One region of the Devosia rhizosphaerae genome, then DNA from elsewhere that is predicted to be linked to it. Evidence: riboswitches for the same ligand, from Rfam matches in the RefSeq annotation. Region 1 holds a riboswitch; the other holds the start of a gene.

Region 1 (7,419 bases):
GAGGCCGGGCGGGTGCTCGCTGAAGCAAGTGGCAACGGGTTTCGCTACCATGGCTTCGTGGAAGGCGATGACATCGGCAAGGGCACTGTCGATGTGGTGGTCACCGAAGGCTTCGTCGGCAACATCGCGCTGAAGACCGCGGAAGGTACCGCTCGCCAGGTCGGCAAGTATCTCTCGGAGGCACTGCGCTCCAACATGATGAGCAAGATCGGCGCGCTGTTTGCCACTTCTGCTCTCAACGCCGTGCGGCGCAAGATGGACCCGCGGACCGTCAATGGCGGCGTCTTCATGGGGCTCAACGGGGTGGTGATCAAATCTCACGGCGGAACCGACGAGATCGGTTACAAAAGTGCCTTGGGCCTTGCATATGAAATGGGACGCAGCCGCCTGGTGGAGAAGATCAAGGACTCTATCAAGCGCTTTCCCATCAAGGCAGCCAGTGCTGTCGCTAACCGAGAAACCGAGGCATAACCGGCGTGACCAAAACGCGATCCATCATCCGCGGCGTAGGCGGCTATCTTCCCGAGAAGGTGCTGACCAATGCCGAACTGGCAGCCATGGTCGAAACCTCCGACGAGTGGATCCAGCAGCGGGTCGGCATCAAGGAACGACACATTGCGGCAGAAGGCCAGTTCACGTCCGATCTGGCTGTCGAGGCGGCTCGCAAGGCCATGGCCCATGCGGGCGTCACTCCTGATGACATCGATCTCATAATCGTTGCGACGACTACGCCGGACTATACCTTTCCGGCCGCGGCCACCCTGGTGCAGATGAAGCTTGGCATCCATCACGGTATGGCCTTCGACATCCAGGCTGTGTGCTCTGGTTTCGTCTATGCCGTGGCAACAGCCGACTCCTACCTCAAGAATGGCCTTGGCACCCGCGCTCTGGTCATCGGGGCAGAAACCTTCTCCCGCCTTCTGGACTGGACCGATCGCTCGACCTGCGTGCTCTTCGGCGATGGCGCGGGTGCAGTCGTCATGGAGAAAGTAGAACTGGCGGACGATGCTCCCGATCAGGGGGTGTTGTCATCATCTCTCCGCTCTGATGGCCATCACTGGGACAAGCTCTATGTCGATGGCGGCCCGTCCTCTACCGGCACGACTGGCCATGTGCATATGCAGGGGCCTGAGGTTTTCCGCCATGCCGTGGGCAAGATCACCGATGTTGTCTATGCGGCGCTGGAAGCCGGTGGCTACACCGTGGATGATCTCGACTGGTTTGTGCCCCACCAAGCCAACAAGCGCATCATCGACGGCGCTGGCAACAAGCTCGGCTTGCCGCCCGAGAAGGTGATCATCACTGTCGATGTGCACGCCAACACTTCGGCAGCCTCGGTTCCACTGGCCCTCAGCGTCGCCGTTGCCGATGGCCGTATCAAGCAGGGCGATCTGGTCATGTTGGAAGCCATGGGCGGCGGCTTCACCTGGGGCGCTTCGCTCATCCGCTGGTAAGTGGTTAGCGCCGATTGACCTTAGGCGTTTCAAGGCGTTAGTGTCCCTGTGGGTGGAGGACATAGGTGCCAACGCCAACCGCATGAGGGTATTGCGGTGCCAATGGTGCTGACCGGAGCAGAAGGATTCCTGTGGCAGGGTCGGTCTCTCGGAGATCGTACCTCAAGCTTCTTGCTGGATGCCGGCAGGAGCTTGTTCCAGTAGGAATCCCAACCTTTCGGCAAGACGGGGGTGTGGATGACGCAGAAGACAGTAACGCGGGCAGATCTGGCCGAAGCAGTCTATGGCACGGTCGGATTGTCTCGCACCGAGTCGGCCGAACTGGTCGAACGGGTTCTGGAGCTGATCTGCGAAGCCCTGATTTCGGGCAACAACGTCAAGCTGTCATCGTTCGGATCTTTTCAGGTGCGCTCCAAAAACGAGCGGATCGGTCGCAATCCGAAGACGGGTGAAGAGGTGCCGATCCTCCCCCGACAGGTTCTTGTGTTCAAACCGTCCAACGTGTTGAAGTCCAAGATCAACAAATCTATGGTTAGTGCTGAAAACTAAACAGCATCCAGCGAGTCTCATAGGCCAGTGGACAAGTCCCCAGACGCCTTCCGGACCATCTCCGAAGCGGCCGAAGAGCTAGACCTGCCACAGCATGTCCTGCGCTTCTGGGAAACCCGATTCTCCACCATCAAGCCGTTAAAGCGCGGCGGTGGCCGCCGGTACTACCGCCCCGAGGACGTCATGCTGCTACGCGGCATCCGGCACTTGCTGTACGATCAAGGCTTTACCATTAAAGGCGTGCAGCGCATCCTCAAGGAACAGGGGGCGCGCTACGTCATCGCGGTGGGCGAGGGCAAACCGCTCGAAGACCTGTTGCCGATGATCGAGCAGGCCGAGGCCGCCGGTGACGAGGCTGAGTTGGAAGAGGCCCAAATGACGGCGAACCCGGCGCTGGATCAGGAAGCCCGCGATAAGCTCTCGGACGTGATGCGCGAGTTGCTCGAATGCAAGCGCATCCTGGAGCGGGCGCGCGAGACCTAGTCCCGGCGTTCCTCGCTGGTGCGGGGTGGCGTTTCCGCATCGGGATCGGGCGCTGCAGCAGGCTCTTCCTTGGGGAAGGCATAAAAGAAGTTGTAGAGCGAGTAGGCGAGTGCGGCGCCCACCAACAGGGCCCAGAAGCTGTCCTGTGTCCAGATCAACTCCCAAGCGAGCCATACTGCCAGGAATGCGGTTACCGCGATGCGGCGCCACAATGGGCGAAACCAGGTCGCTTCGGTGCTCTTGAGTGCCATGCTTTGCTCCTTTGTCGCCCTTCTACCCTAAATACAGCGTGGGAAAAGAGCATAGGCGCCCCGCATGGACCTGCAGGGCGCCTGTCTGCGGCAACTTGAACTTATGCGTAGCTAAGGCGACGACGATGGTCCGCCTCCTGCCAGAGGATGAAGCTCGAGGCACCAAGGATCAGCAGGGCGCCGGGCCAGAACAGGAGATCGGGCACCTGACCCAACACGATCCATCCCAGGATGACGTTGAGAGGCAGCTTCAGGTCGTCGAAGGGCTGCAGATAGGTGGCGTCGGCCGTGTTGTACGCCAGGCTCAGGAAATACTGCGCGCCCGCTGTAACCACACCAAGCAGAACGATCAGCCACAGAGCGTCCCCGGTCGGCAGCATGAAGTCAAAGCCGGTCGCAAGGCTTGCGGGCAAAAGCCCGGCGGGCAACAACGCCACTGCCATACCCAGCAGGAGGCCGATCAGGAAATGGTTGGGTGTGATTAGTACCAGCATGTAGAGCGTGAGCGACTCAGGCTCTTCGTCGCGCGTCAAATATTTGGTGATGACGGAGACGCTGCCCCAACACGCGGCCGCGAGCAGCGGCAGCACCGAGGCCCAGGTGAACTGTTCCGACCCGATTTGGCTCACCAGCACGGCCCCCAGGAAGCCTACCACTGCGGCACCAAGCCGTTGCGGGGTGAGCTTCTCACCCAGAAAGAGCGTTGCACCGGCGATAACAAAGAATGGTCCGGTCATCGACAGGGCGACCATCTGCCAGACGGGCACACCACTGGCAAAGCCGAACGCGAAGAACTGTACGCCCACCGCAGAAATGAACGCCCGCGCTTCATGAAGCACCGGGTGCCGCGTCTTGAGTTTGGAAAAACCGATCCTCCAGATCAGCGGCAGGGCCACCGATGTCGCCAGCACATACTGCCAGAACACCACCGCGGTGGATGGCACGCCCATCTGGTAGGTGACTATCGGCGTGACGATGTTGGTGATGGCGAAGGTAATTCCTGCGCCGAGCATGAACAGCGCGCCGAGCAGGGCGCCGTTGCGGGAAGAGGAAATCTGGTTCATCTCGTGTCCTTTCCGTAACCAGTTTCCTCAGGGTTACGGGAAGGAGTGGCATGGCAGGCCCAGCCGTAATCGGCGTGGGCGCTGACACACAGCGCTTATCCCGTTCTCTTTCATCCGGACTATACCGTCGGCTCCGGAGTCGCACCGGATCTGCTGACCCCGACTTGCGTCGGGCGCTCGCGGGCTTGGCGTTGCCGCCTTACCGCCGGTGGGGAATCGCACCCCGCCCTGAGAACAATGCAAGGCGTTACCCCTGCACCGGTCTAAGTAGGGTAGCCATCGCAGGGAAGCAAGGGGTCCGGGCCGGCCGACTGAGGGGTGCGTAGCGGCTAGAACTTCCAGCCGAACTTGAGGCTCAGATTGGATATGCCGGCATTATGTTCGCACAATCCGGCGTTCGACATGTGTTCGTAAGCCAGTGTCGCGGTCGCGTTTTCGGTCAGGGTCATGCCCACGCCGAAACGCTCATAGAAATTGACACGGCAGCCATACTTGCGTCGGCCAAGCGGAGCTTCATCGCCCAAATAGCCAGTGTGGATGGCGCCGCCGAATGTGCCTTCAAGATAAAGCGGCGTGTCAAAGAGCTGTGCCTGCCATGTCAGCCCCGCGTGGAATAGGCTGTCTTCCCCGCGCAGGTTCACCGTCGCACCAATCTCTGGGCGAGGGGACCCGATCCACCGAAACGCGTCGAGGTCTGGCGAGGTGAACAGAACGTCGAAATTGACGTCCTCTAGCCGATCCCAAACCCAATCCTGCGGGTTCTGCGGCAGCATGGTGTAATGCACCAAGTGGTAGGAGGCGCCGATGCGCACCTCATCGACGATATCGAGTACACCTGCCGAGGGAAGGTCTTGGGCAACGGCTGGCATGCTCGTGCCAGCTAGTGCAGCCATCAACAGCAGGCAGGATCTCAATGTCGCCATCGAACTCACTCTCGAACACGCATCTAGCAGGCAGCTGCTGCTAAGGACCCGCCAAACCGGCCCGTTTGCTTGCAGGCAAGAAGGAAGCATGGTTGTGGAGCCTTGGCAAGGACGGGCCGCTGACCCACACCGCGCCAGTCGATGACCACTGCTGTTCAAGGGTCCCACGGAAGGTGCCCAGCCCATCCGCTTCCCGCGGAATGAAAGGGGGCTCGGGAGTACTGTTGCTCATCTATCACGCATGCCTAAAACCTGCGCGGAGCAGCAGCATGGGTTTGACTTCAACCGTGGCGAGCTTAGCATTCCCTTACATCCCGCTGATTTGCCCGTGACACCCATGCCAAAAACTGCGGCCCTTGCTGGGCTCCTGCTCTTGACGTCTACCGCTGCTTTTGCCGGCGAACTCGAGGTCTCCGTCTACGGCGGGATGAACGAAAGTTCGCATACCCATGGCGAGCTTTCGAACGGGACGAGCGTGCAGGGCGGCTACTTCAAATGGGAAGGGCGCTCGTTCGAGGGGCCGGTCTACTATGGCGCTCGGCTGACCTACTGGCCGGAGAGCTTCGCCAGCTGGGGCCTAGCGCTCGACTTCACCCATGCTAAGGCCTATGCGGATTTAAGCCAACTCGGCGCGCCAGGCAATTACACGCGCCTCGAATTCACCGACGGGCTGAACCTGCTGACCGCCAACGCCCTTTACAAACATGATTGGGAAAACGGCCTCCGCGCTTATGTCGGGGCAGGGGCCGGCGTCAGCATTCCTCATGTCGAGGTCACAACTACTCCCAGCACTGTCGTGGGGGCCACCGAGACCTTCGAATACCAGCTAACCGGGCCTGCCTTCCAGGCACTGGCCGGCGCCAGCTATGAGTTCGCCGAGGATTGGCGTGTGTTTGGCGAATATAAGCTAAGCTATTCGGTTAACACCGCGCGCCTTGCCGATGGCGCGGGGACGTTCTCGACGAACTTCACCAGCCACCATGTGCTAGGTGGCATCAGCTACTCCTTCGACGCCGGCGAGTTCTAGAAAAGCGGGGCAGCAACACCGCGGTTCGCATCGTTTGCTAACGTGTGCGACGGCCTGGTCGCGGCATCAATCATGCTGCGGCATCAGCGGCTGACTGCTTGAAACGCCCGCACAAGGTCCTGCAGCTCGCGGTCCTTGGTCTGCTCTATATCTGTCGCCGGGGTGTAGCCGTCAGCCTCCAGGGCCCGCCTGAGCAGGACGTGAATGGCGGCAACCGGATCCGGCGGCGGGTCCTGCTCAAGACGCCACTTGTTCATCGCTGATGCGAGATCTTTGTCCATGTTCAAGAGAATCGTTACTTCTTCATCCAGCTGGATAGGGAGGTTACGCAGCAACATGTCGATAGCGGTCCTTCGGCTTCTTGCCAAGATGTCCACGCAGTATTCGCACGGCAAGTTCCGGCGTCCGGTAACGCTAACCCCCCGCAATTTTATCAATTTCGTCCTCTCTACGGCTCAGGGCAGAGCCACCTCGATGCATCTGACGGCCAATGTCCTGCGTTGCAGCTCCGTATGAGCATCGATCTGCAACAGCCCCAAGCCAAGCGGCTCCTGGTGGTTTTCGGTACGCGGCCGGAAGCCCTCAAGTGCTTTCCCGTCGTTCGCGCAGCGATGGCGAGACCTGGCATTAAAACCAGGGTCTGCATCACCGCTCAGCACCGGGAGATGGTGGATCGTATCGTCGAACTCACCGGCATGCCCGTCCACGACGACCTCGACGTCATGCGCCCTGGGCAAACACTCGCTGGGGTCACTGCGCAGGTGCTGGCGGGAGTGCAGGAGGTCATCGAAGCGTTTCGCCCGGACGCAATCCTTGTGCAGGGGGATACCACGACCGCAATGGCAGCAGCCCTCGCAGCCTTCTATCAGCGTATTCCTGTGGCGCATGTGGAGGCGGGGCTACGCAGCCACGATATCAATTCGCCTTTCCCCGAAGAGCTGAACCGGCGGGTCCTTGGCGAACTTGCGGAGTGGCATTTCGCGCCGACTGAGCAGGCGCAGCGCAATCTGCTGGCGGAAGGCAAGAAAGAGGCCAGCGTATTCGTCACCGGCAACACGGTCATTGATACCCTGCTGCATTTCTCCAAGGCTATGGATGCCGATCCCACCATCAGCGCCTCTTTTGCCCAGCGGTTTGCTTTTCTCGACCCCACGAAAAAGCTGATCCTGGTTACGGGTCATCGACGGGAGAATTTCGATGGCGGGATCGAACGGATCTGCACCGCCCTGAGCCAACTGGCCGCCCGGCCCGACACGCAGATCGTCTACCCCGTTCATCCCAATCCAAACGTGCGGGACATTGTTGATCGCCGGCTTCGGGGCACACCTAACCTGATCCTCACCGATCCGCTGGACTATCTGCCCTTCTTGTACCTACTCAAGCGCAGCTATCTGGTGCTCACTGACAGCGGCGGCATTCAGGAGGAAGCGCCTGCGCTTGGCAAACCGGTGCTGGTGATGCGGGAGAACACCGAGCGTCCAGAAGGGGTGGAGGCCGGTACAGCCCGCCTGGTCGGCACGGACGTCGACAAGATTGTCAGCACGGCTATTCAGCTCTTGGAGCAAGAAACCGCCTATCTTCAGATGGCTGAGACCCACAATCCCTACGGGGACGGGCGGGCAGGCGAGCGCATAGTCGACCTGCTAGCAAGCCGGATTTAAGCCAAGC
Region 2 (7,419 bases), 370 kb from region 1:
GAGGAGCTCCAGCGCTTCGCCGAGATACAGGATAATGGCCGGCATTTCCGCGATGGCGAAATCGGCTTTTCGATCGATCAGCACGGGCGGTCCCATGAAGGGCACAGGCATGTCCGCAATTGGCCCCTCCATCAGATCAGCGATTTTTTGATCTCCGCCCTCGGTCCAAGTCGTGCCGGCAAATGCCAGGACAGCTCGTACGAACTGTCCACGAAAAGGGACGGACCAATACAGAAGCTCATAATCGGCCAATTCTTGTCTCCCGAACGTGCCGTTGCCAGTGAGGGCAACGCGGGTCATGGCGATGGGTTCGTTGCAGCGGCTCAAAGAGCCAGGCTTTCGAAGATGTCCGCCTCTGGGCGCTATCTACATCCAGTCACACAATTTTCTTGGCGCAGTTCCCGAATCGACTACGCTTCGAGACCTCGCGGCGAGAGGAAGTGACCGTGAAAATCGACCTGGCTCTGATCTCGCCGCCACTTCGCACCATTCTCGCAAAGTACCTCAAGACCGCTCGGCTGGCGTTGCTCGCAGTGCTTGTCACCACCATGGTTGGCACGCTCACCAGTATCGGCGCTCCCTATCTCTTCTCGCGGCTGATCGACCAGCTCAATTCCGCGACAATGGTCAGCGGTCTTGTCTGGGGCTTCATGGTCTACGCAGTCCTCATGGGAGCTGCCTACGCCTTTCAGCGGATGTCCAGCTTTCTGACATTCATGACGTCGGAGAGCCTGAACTTCGTCACGTCCACCTCGTTCTTCGCGAGACTGGTGGAGAAGACCTCGACCTTTTTTCTCGATCATAACCCGGCTGAGATCGAAAGTGCCCAGCACAAGGGTGCAAGCGCTCTCAACATAGTGGTGCAGTTTGCCCTCGCGGCGATCCTTCCCAGCGTCGCACAGCTTGTCCTGGCTCTTGGCCTGCTCGGGACCGTGCTGAACTTCGACATCGCGCTTATCGTATTTGCCTATGGCGTGGTGTACGTGGCGCTCGTTACCCATGCGACTTCGGTGACCCGGCCGCATCTCGACGAAGCCATCGAGCAATCCCAGGCAAGCTCACGCTTCATCGGCAACGCCATATCCTCAATGGAAACGCTGCGTCAGTTTCAGTCAGACCAGTGGATGATTGGCCAGTTCACAAGTCGTGAGCGATCGGTGCTCGAGGCCTTCGGGCGGTACGCGACGACCCAGGTGAAATATGCATCTGTTTTCGGCCTGGCGCTCACCGCACAGTTCGCCATCACCCTCTGGCTGCTGGTTCCGCGCGTCACGTCCGGCGAGTTGACGGTGGGGGATCTTGTCTTGTTCAACACGCTCCTTCTCCAACTCAACATGCCCTTCCAGATGATGGGGCAGGCCATCCAGCAGTTGGCCCAGTCCTACTCGAACTTCCTTCCTTTCGCCCGGATGTGGCAGGCAGAGGCTCATGTGGAACCGACGAGCCGCCATCCCTTCGCCCTCACCGAGGGCGTTGTCGCGTTCACCGAGGTCTCGTTCGTTTACCCCAATGGCCGCGGCCTTTCCCCAACCAGCTTCACCGCCCAGCGCGGCACCATCACCTACATCACGGGCGACACGGGCGCCGGCAAGTCCACTCTGTTCAAGTTGCTCTTGAAAGCCATGCCGCCGGCGAGCGGGACCATTACGGTCGACCGCACTGATCTCGATGCGGTCTCCCGCTCGGATTGGTTTGCCCAGGTGGCTGCGGTGCCGCAGGACATTGTGCTGTTGAATGATACGCTGGCGACCAACATCGTTCTGGGCCGCGCGTTCGACACGGCCCGCCTCCAACGCGCCGCCAAACGGGCAGCAATCCTCGACTTCATCGAAGGCTTGGATGCTGGTTTTGACACCATCGTCGGCGAGCGAGGCCTGAAGCTCTCCGGTGGCGAACGCCAGCGCATCGCCATTGCTCGCGCGCTCTATGGCGACCCCGCTATCGTGCTGCTGGATGAAGCCAATTCAGCGCTCGACGCCGAGTCGGAAAAGTCCATCATGGACCAATTGCGGCTCATCAGGGATGAAGTCACCATTATAGCGATCACCCACCGTCTCAGTGTCATCGCACCCGACGACAAGGTCGTCAGAATTGGGCTGCAGCGGAAGTAGGGGAGTAAAATTGCGCGAGTAGCATAGTCCAGTAGCGCAGTTCCCTCGAACCAACGATCACGTTAGTTCTGCGGCGGAACTGAACCGACTTGCATCCTGCCACCTCTAGGCCTACATGCGGCTGCCCGATCATGTCGATCGGGTACGTTCTCAGGGCGGGGTGCAATTCCCCACCGGCGGTGTTTGTGCCATTTGGCGCATCAGCCCGCGAGCGCTCTCCTGATGGAGAGGTCAGCAGACTCGGTTCAATTCCGAGGCCGACGGTATAGTCCGGATGGAAGAGAACAGATGACGTGAGCGGCGACCCTTCGTTTCGGAGGGGCGCTTTTCCTGTCATTGGCCCTGAGTTCGTCACCTAGATGAGGACGAACATGGGGCGAAACCAGACAGATCCCAACCTTTCCCTGAGCGGCGCCATATTAGCGCGCGCTTTTGCGCGGGCAATCGAAGCTGCCAAGGCGTTCGAAGGCGCCACGGCACCCAATCCTCCCGTGGGCTGCGTCTTACTCGATGCGCAGGGAAACGAACTTGCCATCGCGGCCCACCAGAAAGCTGGCGAGCGACACGCCGAAGCCCTTGCCATTAGCCTCTGTCGCCAAGCAGGGTTGGTCGAGCGCATCCATACCGTCGTGGTGACGCTCGAGCCTTGCAATCACACCGGGCGCACACCGCCTTGCACCGATGCAATTCTCTCCACCCCAGCGCGCGCCGTCTGGATCGGCAGCCAAGATCCCAATGACAGCGTGGTAGGTTCTGGGGGCGAGCGCCTGCGGGACGCAGGGCTGGAGGTGCATTACCTTGCCGATCTCCAGCATCCGCGCCGAGCCGAGCTCTTGCCAGTGGCAGAGCGGCTTATCGCGCCATTTCATAAGCGCATCCGCACCGGCTTGCCCTGGGTGACGGTCAAACGGGCGGTGCGGCCAGATGGCAGCATGATACCCCCTGCAGGACAGAAGACCTTCACCTCACCGCGCTCCTTGACCTTTGCCCATCACCTGCGCCGGCGGGCGGATGTGATCGCGACGGGTTCGGGCACCATACTCGCTGACAATCCGGAGTTTACCGTTCGGCACGTGCCGGACGTCCTCCACAAGCATCGACTGCTGGCGATCTTTGACCGAGAAAGGCGCGTTCCTGCCGCTTACCTCAATGCGGCCCGAGAGCGCGGCTTCAGCGTGTCGATCGAGGACGCGTTGCCCGCAGCCTTCCGCCGCTTTGCCGAGGAGGGAGCACTGGAGGTGCTAGTCGAGGCGGGTCCACGCCTAACCGCCGAGGTGCTCAAGAGTTCGCTTTGGGACGAGCTCATTCTCATCGAGCAGGGCGGATCCTCCGGATCAGAAGACCGCATCACCATTCATCCGCGCGACGGCGCACTGCATGAGCTAACGGAAAAGGACCACGATGTTCTCGGGCATAATTGAGAAACTGGGACGTGTCACAACCATAGAGCGCCAAGGCGGAAGCCTCGTGCTGCAGCTTGAGACCGGCTATCCTGATCTAGAGCTGGGGGAGAGCGTCGCGGTCAACGGCGTCTGCTTGACCGTGACCGCGTTCGCGTCAGAAGGGATGGCGACGTTCTTCGTCAGTCCCGAGACGATCGATCGAACCAATTTGGGGCGGTTGGCGCCCGGAAAGCTCGTCAACCTGGAGCGCTCCGTCCGCCTGGAAACCCGGCTTTCGGGACATCTGGTGCAAGGCCATGTGGATGGCACAGCCTTTCTGAGCGCGATCTTGCCCGAAGCGGGATCGCGTCGTCTCGAGTTCCAGATTCCAGCGGAGCTGGCGCGCTACTGCGTCGAGAAGGGCTCCATTGCCCTCAATGGCATAAGCCTCACGGTCAACGGGATCACCGATGCGGTGTCCGGCAAAGCGTCGCTCTTTGTGACCATAATTCCCCACACCTGGGATCACACCAACCTGCAGTCCATTGAGGTCGGTGACGCCCTCAACGTCGAAGTCGACGTCATTGCCAAATATGTGGAGCGCCTATGTCAGCCCTATCCAAAGCACTAGCCGACCTCCGCTCCGGCAAGATGGTCGTGCTAGTGGACGATGAAGACCGCGAGAACGAGGGCGACCTCATCCTGGCAGCCCAGCATGTGACGCCCGAAGCGATCAACTTCATGGCCATGCAGGGCAGGGGATTGATCTGTCTGGCGCTGGAAGGTGCCCAGGTGGATCGGCTTGGCTTGCCGCCTATGGTATCAGCCAATCGTGCCCGCCGGGCCACCGCGTTCACGATCTCAATCGAAGCGCGCGACGGCATCACCACGGGCATCTCGGCGCATGACCGGGCCAGAACCATTCAGGTCGCCGCCGATCCCGCCGTCAATCCTATGGACGTCGTCTCACCGGGCCATGTGTTTCCTCTTCGCAGTGCGGATGGTGGTGTTCTGGTCCGTAACGGGCATACCGAGGGCTCGATTGATCTCATGCGACTTGCCGGGCTGCAGCGCTCAGCCGTTATCTGCGAGGTGATGCGAGACGACGGGCAGATGGCCCGCAGGCCGGATCTGGAGGCGTTCGCGCTCCGCCACGGACTGGCCGTGGTAAGCATCAGGGACATTGTCGATCATCGGCTGCGCACCGAGAAGCTGATCGAGGAAGTCGGTAGTGCCGAACTGCCCACGGTTTTTTCCGACGAGCCCATGCGGGTTCATGCATTCCGGTCCATCTTGGATGGCAGCGAGCACGTCGCTGTGGTCAAGCACCCATTGCCTGACATACCCTTGGTTCGGCTGCATTCAGAGTGTCTGACCGGCGATGCTCTGGGTTCACTGCGGTGTGACTGCGGCCCTCAGCTTCAGGAGGCAATGCGCCTGATTTCTGGGAGCGAGGGCGGCGCCCTCATCTATCTGCGGGGGCAGGAGGGGCGCGGTATTGGTCTCGCCAACAAGATCCGGGCCTATGCGCTGCAAGACAAGGGCCAGGACACTTACGACGCCAACACGACCCTGGGCTTCGCCCCCGACGCTCGGGATTACGGCATGGCGGCGCAAATACTCCAGTCGCTGGGCATCAAGCAACTCGATCTCTTGAGCAACAATCCGGCCAAGGCCACGGCGCTGGAGCACCTCGGTGTCTCCGTGCGCGAGATGCGGCCGCTCGTCATTCCACCCAATCCATTCAATCAAGCCTATCTCGCCACCAAGCGCGAGAAGTTTGGGCACACCTTCACCCATCAATAGGATTCCGCCATGTCTGACAACACTGTGACCGCCACCACGCGGCTGGCCATCATCGTGAGCCGCTTCAATGAAGAGGTCACCTCCGGTTTGCGGAACGGGGCGATTGCCTATCTTGCTGAACAGGGCCTCTCGGTAGGCGACGATAACGTTTATTCGGCCCCGGGAGCATTCGAGATCCCGCTAATCGCGCAGAAGCTGGCTCAGAGTGGCCGCTTCGATGGAGTGATCTGCCTCGGCTGCGTCATCAAGGGCGACACCGCCCATTTCGAGTACATCAGCGAAGCGGCGAGCATGGGGCTGATGTCGGCTTCGCTCGCCACCGGCGTGCCTCTGACGTTCGGCATTCTCACCACCTATACCGACGAACAGGCAATCGTCAGGAGCCGGGACGACGCCCACAACAAGGGCCGGGAAGCCGCCGCAGCCTGTGTCGAGGCGCTGGCGACCATCCGATCGATTTGAGTGCAAGGCGCAACTAACTGCTTAGAGGGGAGAACCTACTGCTCCGGGTAGGGGCTTTTCCCAAGCAAACGGGCCAGATGTGTCGCGTTTTTCGCCAGCGCTTTGGTGGCACTCGCTACCATTTCGGGGGTCTCTTCCAGCTTGTTGTAGTCCGTCGACCCCATGGCCTCACCCACCCAATAGCTCACTGCATTCGCGGGCAGGGTGAAGCCGACATCGTTGAGGGCTTGGTAAAGCTCTGCTGAAACGTGGTGGGCGCCATCCTCATTGCCCACCACGACCACGCCGGCCACGATACCGTAGGAAACCAGCCGCCCCGCGTCATCTTTTTCCCCGAGGAAAGCGTCCATGCGCTCCAGCACCCGCTTGCAGACGCTGGAGGGCTGCCCGAGCCAAATAGGCGTTCCCACAATCAGGATGTCGCTATCGAGAATGCGCCGGCGTAGCTGTGGCCACTGGTCGCCATTGCCTTCATCCGAACTCACACCTGGTTTGACGTCGAAGTCGGCAACTCGGAGGATTTCACCCTCCACGCCTTCCTGGCGAAAGGCCTCCAGCACTTGGCTTAGAAGGAGATCGGTAGAAGACGGCGAGCCCGACGACTTCAAGGTACAGTTCAGTGCAATGGCACTTAGCGGCATGTCATAACTCCTTGTGGCGAACCTGGCCCAGCACGAGCGGTGCGAGTGTCCGGCCCAACCGCTGCCCTGAAGCGACGTGCCCGACCAATTCGGTGGTCAGGTACTCAACCAGCCCGCTGCCAAGCCGTTCCACTGAGGGAGCGCGCCGAGATCCACTCCATGTGTCTGGCAGCTCCTGTTCGCTGATGGGCGCACCAAAGATCTGGTGCTGAGCAAAGAACAAAGCCGCCCCGTTAGACTGGGCGGCTTGCTGGTTGAGAGTGCGCGATGCGCTGAGACTATTGCCTCAGTTCTGGCCCCGGAGCGTTTTACGGGCGCCGGCTGCGGCGCGTTTGAAGATGGCAAGACGCCGTTCATCTTCATCGGCAGACCACATGGGGTCGACCTTCTGTTCCTTGTCTTCCGGCGCTCGTGCGCGACGGACGTCCTGATAGTGCTCGACGTGCATTTGAGATCCTCTCTGTGGCTGAGGAGAATCATGGGCCCGTATGGTTACCGGAACGTTACCAAATATCATTGGTGAGAATGGCTGCTGTCTATTCGGCGACCGGTAACACTCTGGTAACCGATGGCGAAGCCGCAAGGCGGCTCGGTATGGCTCAAAGCCTAGTCAGCAAAGCTGAGAAGGACACTGCCAGCCTTCTGACCCGAGCCGACACACGCACCGCACAGTCGGTGCGGTTCACCGTTGCCGCATGGACCTGCACGACGACACCGCCCTCAGCGGGCACTGGCATCGGGGCTTGCCTTACGCTCACAACTTCGGGCCCGCCATAGATCTCGCGATACGAGGTCTTCATTGCTCGCTCCCCAGCGCCGGCATGGCACCGAGTGCACCATAGAGCCAATTGCACCGGAGTGACCGGCGAAAGTCGGGGGGTGAGACCTCGGCACTTGGATAGATTCAAGTCGCCGGAAATGAACTCGATAACTGCAGAAAGAGAACCCAACAGGACTGTTCGGCTCAGCCCTTGAAATGGTTGGTACGCCCAAGGGGAATCGAACCCCTGTTTACGC

Evidence for each region. A riboswitch is a leader RNA that binds a small molecule or an ion and turns the genes downstream of it on or off. The one in region 1 is predicted to bind FMN.
Region 2: it holds a riboswitch for FMN, as region 1 does, so the genes downstream of both, ribD (bifunctional diaminohydroxyphosphoribosylaminopyrimidine deaminase/5-amino-6-(5-phosphoribosylamino)uracil reductase RibD) here and QOV41_RS13805 (DMT family transporter) in region 1, are expected to answer to the same signal.

What each region holds. Positions count from the first base shown of each region.
Region 1 covers NZ_CP126539.1:2,816,374-2,823,792, reverse strand. Annotated here, with positions in the region: gene plsX (phosphate acyltransferase PlsX) at 1-471, shown strand, start outside; gene QOV41_RS13825 (beta-ketoacyl-ACP synthase III) at 477-1,454, shown strand; gene QOV41_RS13820 (integration host factor subunit alpha) at 1,692-2,003, shown strand; gene QOV41_RS13815 (MerR family transcriptional regulator) at 2,031-2,486, shown strand; gene QOV41_RS13810 (hypothetical protein) at 2,483-2,737, opposite strand; gene QOV41_RS13805 (DMT family transporter) at 2,839-3,801, opposite strand; FMN riboswitch at 3,900-4,041, opposite strand; gene QOV41_RS13800 (acyloxyacyl hydrolase) at 4,131-4,724, opposite strand; gene QOV41_RS13795 (outer membrane protein) at 5,062-5,751, shown strand; gene QOV41_RS13790 (hypothetical protein) at 5,835-6,089, opposite strand; gene wecB (non-hydrolyzing UDP-N-acetylglucosamine 2-epimerase) at 6,264-7,412, shown strand.
Region 2 covers NZ_CP126539.1:2,442,485-2,449,903, reverse strand. Annotated here, with positions in the region: gene QOV41_RS12095 (glutathione S-transferase) at 1-300, opposite strand, end outside; gene QOV41_RS12090 (ABC transporter ATP-binding protein) at 447-2,111, shown strand; FMN riboswitch at 2,254-2,401, shown strand; gene ribD (bifunctional diaminohydroxyphosphoribosylaminopyrimidine deaminase/5-amino-6-(5-phosphoribosylamino)uracil reductase RibD) at 2,483-3,532, shown strand; gene QOV41_RS12080 (riboflavin synthase) at 3,513-4,124, shown strand; gene ribB (3,4-dihydroxy-2-butanone-4-phosphate synthase) at 4,100-5,299, shown strand; gene ribH (6,7-dimethyl-8-ribityllumazine synthase) at 5,309-5,761, shown strand; gene QOV41_RS12065 (flavodoxin family protein) at 5,797-6,402, opposite strand; gene QOV41_RS12060 (hypothetical protein) at 6,689-6,850, opposite strand; gene QOV41_RS12055 (hypothetical protein) at 7,002-7,202, opposite strand; tRNA gene QOV41_RS12050 (tRNA-Glu) at 7,384-7,419, opposite strand, start outside.